2 regions of the Photobacterium sanguinicancri genome follow, and region 2 is predicted to be linked to the other one. Evidence: riboswitches for the same ligand, from Rfam matches in the RefSeq annotation. Region 2 holds a riboswitch; the other holds the start of a gene.
The links. A riboswitch is a leader RNA that binds a small molecule or an ion and turns the genes downstream of it on or off. The one in region 2 is predicted to bind lysine.

Region 1: another riboswitch for lysine. It lies ahead of lysC (lysine-sensitive aspartokinase 3); the one in region 2 lies ahead of OCU87_RS06840 (Na+/H+ antiporter NhaC family protein).

The regions. Positions count from the first base shown of each region.
Region 1 is NZ_AP024850.1:319,277-323,494, forward strand. Features, by position in the region: gene metH (methionine synthase) at 1-809, shown strand, start outside; gene lysC (lysine-sensitive aspartokinase 3) at 882-2,180, opposite strand; lysine riboswitch at 2,370-2,568, opposite strand; gene OCU87_RS01565 (pyridoxal-phosphate-dependent aminotransferase family protein) at 2,791-3,909, shown strand; gene OCU87_RS01570 (PglL family O-oligosaccharyltransferase) at 3,995-4,218, opposite strand, start outside.
Region 2 is NZ_AP024850.1:1,423,610-1,427,827, forward strand. Features, by position in the region: gene htpX (protease HtpX) at 1-471, shown strand, start outside; gene OCU87_RS06840 (Na+/H+ antiporter NhaC family protein) at 985-2,571, opposite strand; lysine riboswitch at 2,657-2,828, opposite strand; gene OCU87_RS06845 (MFS transporter) at 3,147-4,218, opposite strand, start outside.

The DNA of each region.
Region 1 (4,218 bases), 1.1 Mb from region 2:
GGTCGCTAAGTGGTAAATACCCGACGATTTTACGCCATGAAGTGGTAGGGGAAGAAGCACAGCGTTTGTTTAATGATGCGAATGCATTATTGGATGAGATCGAACAAAAAGGCATGATCAAAGCAAATGGTGTTTGTGGCTTATTCCCGGCTAATAACATTGGCGATGACGTTGAAGTATATACCGACGACACTCGCACGGAAGTATTAACAGTGCTGCATGGTTTACGTCAGCAGACAAAGAAAACCAAAGGGGCTAACTACTGTCTGTCGGACTATATTGCACCGAAGAAAAGTAATAAGCCTGATTGGATTGGTGCGTTTGCGGTAACTGGTGGTATTGGTGAATATGACATTGCCGAGCAATTTAAAGAAGCGGGTGACGATTATAATGCCATCATGATCCAAGCCGTTGCGGATCGATTGGCGGAAGCATTTGCTGAATGTTTACATAGAAAAGTACGCACAGAACTATGGGGGTTCTCCCCTGATGAAGAGCTGACTAATGATGATTTGATCCGAGAGAAATATCAGGGCATTCGCCCTGCACCGGGTTACCCTGCATGTCCAGAACATACTGAAAAAGGCGCGATTTGGTCACTGCTAGAACCTGAACAAAATGCTGGAATGACGTTAACTGAAAGCTATGCGATGTGGCCGGGAGCTGCAGTTTCAGGTTGGTACTTCTCTCACCCAGAATCTCGTTATTTTGCAGTCGCACAAATTCAGAAGGATCAGGCGGAAGACTATGCACAACGAAAAGGTTGGACATTAGAAGAGGCTGAAAAGTGGTTAGGGCCAAATTTATAGCGATTACCCTTACGCATTAAAATGGAAAGGCACTCACAGAGTGCCTTTTTATTTTTTATCTATTATGAGAGCTTAATGCTCTTCAAATAATTGCTGATGTAGCTGTTGCACGATTGGCTTCGCATTGTCTTGATCAATCAAGAAACAGAGATTGTGCGGGCTTGCGCCATAGCAGACCATCCGAAGCTGATAATCATCGAGAGAACCAAATACTTGACTCACAGAGCCTTGGATATGGCTCATTTGGTTACCAATCAATGCGACTAAGCAGAGCCCTTGCTCTACTTCTACTCGGCACCATTCGTTCAGAGCTTCAATTGCTGCTTGTGGTAGTGTCGGAGCACCACCTGCCGTATCGGTTTGATCCAGTGTCAGTGAAACGCTAACTTCTGATGTCGTAATTAAATCAACCGATATTTTATGCTCAGCTAAAATACGAAAGACTTCAGCGAGAAAACCATAAGCATGGAACATATTCAAACTAGTGAGCGTCACCATAGTTTGGTTGCAACGTAGTGCTACCGCTCGAAAAAGAGGTGCATCGCTAACTGTTTGTCGAATCCAAGTCCCTCCTTGCCCTGGTGCTTTTGACGAGCCAACAAAAACTGGAATTTGTTGGCGTATCGCAGGAACTAAGGTTGAGGGGTGGAGAATTTTCGCTCCGAAATTGGCCATTTCAGAGGCTTCGCTAAAGCTGATTTCTTTAATGGGTTGTGCTTTGGCGGTAATACGAGGATCTGTGGTGTACATCCCTGGCACATCGGTCCAAATTTCTAAGGTGGTTGCATTGATTGCCTCTGCCATTAATGCGGCACTGTAATCACTGCCGCCACGACCTAGAGTTGTCGTGTGGTTGCTCTCATCAGAACCAATAAACCCTTGGCTAACCACAACGTGATGCTGTAATTGGCTGCGGAGGTGATCGTTACTGAGTTGACGAATCGCAGTGGGGTTAGGAATGGCTTTGCCGTGTTGACTGTCCGTTCGCATCACTTGGCGGATATCGAATCGAATTGCATCAATACCTTGCTCTCGAAGAATTTGTGTAAATAAATGGGTCGAGAGTAGTTCGCCATTTGCTACTAATTGATCGGTAATCGCAGCACTCGGTTGCTCAATGGCTTGCTCTGAAAGTGCAGCTATATTCTCTAATAGAACTTGGATAGCGGCGGCTGGGATTTCAGGTGACTGAAGTTGATCGAGCACGGATTGGTGGGTATCGTTCAGGGTTTGGAGTCGCTGCTGACGTAATGCATTATCTGCAATGCCCTGAGATAATTCTACTAGCAAGTTGGTGACCCCAGAGCATGCGCTGATCAAGACAAGGCGTGTTGCTGGGCTATTTGCCACAATGTGAGCACTACGCTGCATCGCATTAAAGTCGGCAACACTAGTGCCACCAAACTTAGCGACGGTCAGGGCTGGTGATGTTGAGGGTGATACAGTCGGGCTCAAAACATGTCTCCTAAAAACAGCATAAAGTATAGGAATCGGATGAAATAAGCGGGAGGTGCTGCTAGTACTGTAGCAGTATCAAACGGTGAACGGATAAAAATCACGACAACCAGAAGCTCCCCATATCAGACCTTTTTGATTCCATTCAAAAGGCAAAATATGACAGCCAGAAGGATTCAACCTTCAAAGCCGATATAGCCGATCCCCTGTTCGGACATATCTCGGCGTTACTCCCCCTCTTAGCTTGGCATTGGGGTGGGGCCCCGCCAAACAAATACCTGGGTAACGCTCCTCTTCTGTTTTTACCTGCTGAGAATATCAGCAGGATGAACAAAAACTGAATAGCCATTCAATAGGATTTATGGTGGGGTTGTCAATACATCAATGATTGATTATGCAAATAAATTGAAATAACTTGTGTAGGTAAACCGAAATCGCGAGCTTTGAAACAAAGATAAACATCGACCTACATTATTCTGATATATAACTACACATAAGCGTCAGATACCTTTTAAGGAGAATTACAATGACAATAGGAAGCTTCTACCCACCTCAACGTACTTTGATGGGGCCTGGTCCATCCGATATCTACCCACAAGTATTACAAGCGTTAAGTCGTCCGACTGTTGGTCACCTTGATCCGAGTTTCATTGGTATGATGGATGAACTAAAGCAGTTATTACAGTACGCATTTCAGACCAAAAATAGCTTTACGATTGCGGTCTCTGCGCCGGGAAGTGCGGGGATGGAAGCGTGTTTTGTTAACTTGGTTGAACCAGGCGATAAAGTCATTGTATGTCGCAATGGGGTATTTGGCGATCGTATGCGCGAGAACGTAATTCGCTGTGGTGGTGAGGCGGTTATTGTTGATAACGCATGGGGAGAGCCCGTTGATCCCGCATTGGTTGAACAAGCGTTGGTACAGCACCCCGACGCTAAAGTGGTCGCTTTTGTGCATGCCGAAACATCAACAGGGGCATTGAGTGATGCAAAGGCAATCGCAGAAATCGCACGTCAGCATGATTGCTTAACCATAGTTGATGCAGTGACATCTCTGGGTGGGGTTCCTTTGCTGGTGGATGAGTGGCAACTTGATGCTGTCTATTCTGGCAGTCAGAAATGTTTATCTTGTGTTCCGGGATTATCACCACTGACGTTCTCACAACGCGCTATCGATAAGATAGAAGCGCGTACGACCCCTGTTCAGAGCTGGTTTTTGGATCAAAGCTTAGTACTGGGTTATTGGAGTGGGGAAGGTAAGCGTAGCTACCACCATACCGCGCCAGTGAATAGCCTTTATGCATTACATGAAGCGTTAGTATTATTGCAGCAAGAAGGCTTAGAAAATGCCTGGCAGCGTCATCAAGATGCGCACTTAGCTTTACGTGAAGGTCTTGAGCAACTCGGTATTCAATTTGTGGTGGCAGAAGAACACCGTTTACCGCAATTAAACGCTATTTATATTCCTGATGGTGTAGATGATGCCGAAGTGAGAAAGACCTTACTGATGCGATATAACCTTGAAATAGGGGCTGGCCTAGGTGCATTAGCGGGTAAAGCATGGCGTATTGGCTTGATGGGGTATGCAGCACGGAACGAGAATGTCGCTCTGTGTTTAAAAGCATTAGAAAGTACCTTGAAATAGTACGATGAGACAGTGATGTAGAAATGGCGACCGTTATGGTCGCCATTTTTATATGTTAAATGATCGATAGGTGGCGAAAAGAGGGTTATTCAACGGCAGGTTTAGCTGCTGATGTGACATCTGATAGCTCACTCAACGATTGAACCGCGAGTGCATCACTGAAATCACCCTCAGGAAATAAGAACTTAGCCTCTTGATAGATCTGTTCGGCATGAGCGTTATCTCCGAGTAAGCAATAAGACAATATTAAGTTGCCATACAGTTGTTCCCGTGGCCATGTTTTTGCTTTCACGGTCGCCCAGCGAATAT
Region 2 (4,218 bases):
GCTGAAGCTGTACTAGCTCACGAAATTAGCCATATAGCGAATGGCGATATGGTGACGATGACCTTGATGCAAGGTGTAGTGAATACCTTTGTTATTTTCGTCTCTCGTTTAGTTGCTGGTGCTATCAGTGGCGTGAACAGTAACGATGAAGAAGGCGAGGGTGGTAGCTACATGACTTACTTTATCGTCTCTTCTATCATGGAAGTATTGTTCGGCTTCTTGGCGAGCATCTTGACCATGTGGTACAGCCGCCATCGTGAATTTAAGGCAGATGCAGGTTCGGCTCACCTAGTGGGTAAACAAAAGATGATTGCCGCGCTAGAGCGTTTGAAAATGAGCCAAGAACCACAACTTGAAGGTTCTATGATGGCATTTGGTATTAACGGTAAGAAGTCACTGTCTGAGCTATTCATGACACACCCACCGCTAGAAAAACGTATCGATGCACTACGCCGTGGTGAGCACCTTTAATCGGTAATTGATTAAGAGTTAGCTCTCGGAATATTGAAGCTACGCAGCTAGCAATAGAAGCGAGTGACAAGTACAAATCGAATGCCAGTCAGTTTTGCTGACTGGCATTTTTTGTTGCTGCTGATTTGATAATCTGACTTTCTGACTTTCTGACTTTCTGACTTTCTGACTTTCTGACTTTCTGACTTCGAAGGGATAATTGAATCTATCGTAGTTATGATAGGTAACGCTTAATGGGATACTAAGCCAGCTAAGTAATTTATCGTTTTTGCTGGTTAAAACACGCCCCTGACAATCGGGTTATAAATTTTGTAAGTCGAATAACGAACGACAAAATCTACGCTTTATTCTATGTGTCTTTTCCTACGTAACATCGATTAAGCAGAAAACTGCACACTGACTTATTTGAGTTGATATTGATGAGGGAGCCATAATGTCGATATAAAAAAAGAGCAAAGCCATGATAGCTTTGCTCTTCTATTTCAACCGTGGATAGCGTTGAGGGTAACTTGCTTAGTTCGTAACAGGTTCACTTGCCATAGCAGGTTGTACCTTGCGCATTGCAAAAATACAGAAACCTAAGAACCAGATACCACTGACGGCCAGACCTGCCCACGCAGAATGAGTGTAGCCAATTGCTAAGTAGCCTAGTAGTGCGCCAAACGCGACAGAGCAGGCGTATGGAAGTTGAGTCAGCACATGATCCATATGGTGGCAGCCTGCACCTGTTGCAGACAGAATACTGGTACTTGAGATTGGCGAACTGTGATCTCCAAATACCGCACCTGCTAGTACAGCAGACAGCATAGGTAGTAGCATCGCAATGTCACTTGCTGCTGCAATATCACCTGCGAGTGGCAGCATGATACCGAACGTACCCCAACTTGTACCTGTCGCAAACGCCATTGCACAAGATAAAACGAATACCAGCGCCGGTAACAATTCGATAGGTAAATTACCATTAGCCATAGACGCTAAGTAAATACCTGTTTGCATGTCGCGAACAACAGCACCAATAGTCCAAGCGAAGAATAAAATAACAATGGCAGGCATCATCGCAGAGATACCTTGAGGTGCAGCTTTAAGCCACGTACTTGCGCTCATTTTTAAGCGTAGTGCCAAACCAACTGAAACCACTAAACTACAAATCGCACCGTAAACCAGTGATGAACCAACATTGGTATTTTCAAATGAACCAATAACGCTAAATGCGCGGCCATTTGCGGCAAGTACTTCAGCGCCAGATTGCACCATAAAGAAAACAGTCGCAGCGGTTAGTGTGAAGATAGGCAATACCATATCAATCATGCCGCCTTTAGCATCTTCAGGTACTTCTACGTCTAGGCCTGCAGGTTTACCTTGTGATTCGTCCCAAAGCTGACCTTCTAGAGCTCTTGCTTCGTGCTTACGCATTGGGCCAATGTCTAACTGGAAGAAAATAACGCATATCACCATAACAAGGGTGAACACGGCGTATAAGTTCATTGGCATCATTTCTACAAACGCAGCGATAGGGCTTTGGTCTGTTACGTTATGTGCAACCATAATGCCACCGACAAGTGCGATGATATAAGCACCCCAAGATGAAATAGGCATCAAAACACAAACAGGAGCGGCAGTAGAGTCGAGTAGGTAAGCAAGTTTAGCGCGGGAGATTTTGAAGCGGTCTGTTACTGGGCGGCAAATAGCACCAACGGAAAGGCTATGGAAGAAATCATCAATAAAGAAAACAAACACCATTAAACCCGTTAGCGACTTAGCACTGCGGCGGTCTTTACAGCGAACCGAAGCCCAATCGGCAAAAGCTTGCGTTGCGCCAGAAACACTCATTAAGCTAATCAGCGCACCAAGCAATAACATGAAAATAATCATATTTACATTGTCGCCGTTTACCGTGCCGTCACTCCATACGATGGCTAAGACTTTGCCGACTAAATAGTGAAGGGTGTCTAGCGGCGAATAATGGTTAAGCATTAATGCACCAGCTGCGATACCTGTGCCGAGAGATAGCAAAACACGACGCGTGGAAACAGCAAGGATGACCGCTATCATAGCGGGCAGTACGGACCAAAGAGAGTCCGAAAAATCAAAAAGGTTCATGATCTCAGTTCACCTACAACATATAAGGTGGAGATCTACCGAAAGGACGAGTAACTAAGAAGCATAATAACGATCACTTGTTACCCCTTCTGGCAGCGCTCCATAGTAAAAACCTATGGCAGTTCTGTACCTATTCGGCACAGACCCAGCGACTGAGGTTGATAGTCACAGTCACTTCGGCGCTGGCTCCTTTCTCCGGCATCAAAGGAATCACCCTCCACTCGGATACTTTTAGGCAGCGCGCCTCTACTTTAGGGTTGGCAAACTCCATTATACCAATGAAATGCCTAGTGTTGGTATTATATGTGGTTGAATATTTTAGTCATCAAATAATCCGCTTTATTCACAGTTAAATGCAATTTTTTTGATTGTGATGATAAATATATCAAATAGATGATTGAGGATTGTTCGTTTTGTGAATGTCTCAGGTACTTTTTAGCAACAAAGTGTGCGCAGAGTTGTTGTTAGGCGGAGGTGATAAAATGGAGGGTGAACGTAGGGAAATATTGGCTGCATAAATTATTATGCAGCCAGGTGCTTACTGTTGTGCTATCTGAAAGCTTTATTACTACAGATTAACTGTACGCCACCTTCAAGCGAGCAACTGGTTTGCAGTTGATTGGAAGATGAAGTAATGCCGCAATGAAAGCCAGCACTACAGTCGACCACCAAATAGGTTCATACGAACCGTAGTAATCGTAAATTCGACCACCGACCCAAGCACCTAAGAAGCTACCCACTTGGTGTGTAAAGAAAACTAAACCGTATAAGGTTGATAAGTAGCGCGCGCCGAAGATCTGACGAACTAAGCCAGAGGTTAACGGCACTGTACCTAACCAACAAAAACCAATCGCACCACCAAATATTGCAGCGGTGTGCTCAGTAACAGGTAAAGTAACAAAGGCTGCAATAACCACAGTACGAACAAGGTACAGCGAAGTCATGACATAGCGTTTGTCAAACTTATCGCCCATTACGCCCCAAAAATACGATCCGAAGATATTAAAAATACCCACATAGGCTAATGCCATCGCGGCAATATTGCCGGGTAAGCCTTTATCGGCCAAATAGCTAGGTAAGTGGGTCGCAATAAACATCACATGAAAACCACATACGAAGAAACCCGCATGAATTAGCCAATAGCCTTTGTGGTTGAAGGCTTCAGACAATGCTTGTTTTAATGTTTGTGAATCTTCAACAGTACCGCCTTTATTGTTGGCACTTTCTGTTTTCATAAAGCTCGCGAATGCGATCATTAAACAGCAAGATAAAGCAAAGATTTGCAATGCGGTTTGCCAGTCAAAATGTGTCAGTAGCGATTGTGCACCAGGGATAACCGCAAACATACCAAACGAACCCGCAGAGGTGGTTAGGCCAAATGCTTTTGCTGTGTGTTCAGCAGGTACTACGCGTGCAATAGCCCCAAGTACGATCACATAGCTGGTTGCGCTTAAACCAAGGCCGATCAACATGCCAATAGTGACATAGAGCATGCTTGGCTCAGTCGCGATTGACGTTAGGTACAGTCCTGCACCATAGGCAACAGCCCCAAGCATAATAATGCGGCGTGGTCCCCAGCGATCCGATGCCATGCCAATAAAAGGTTGGAACATGCCAAATAACAGGTTTTGCAGGGCAATCGCAAAG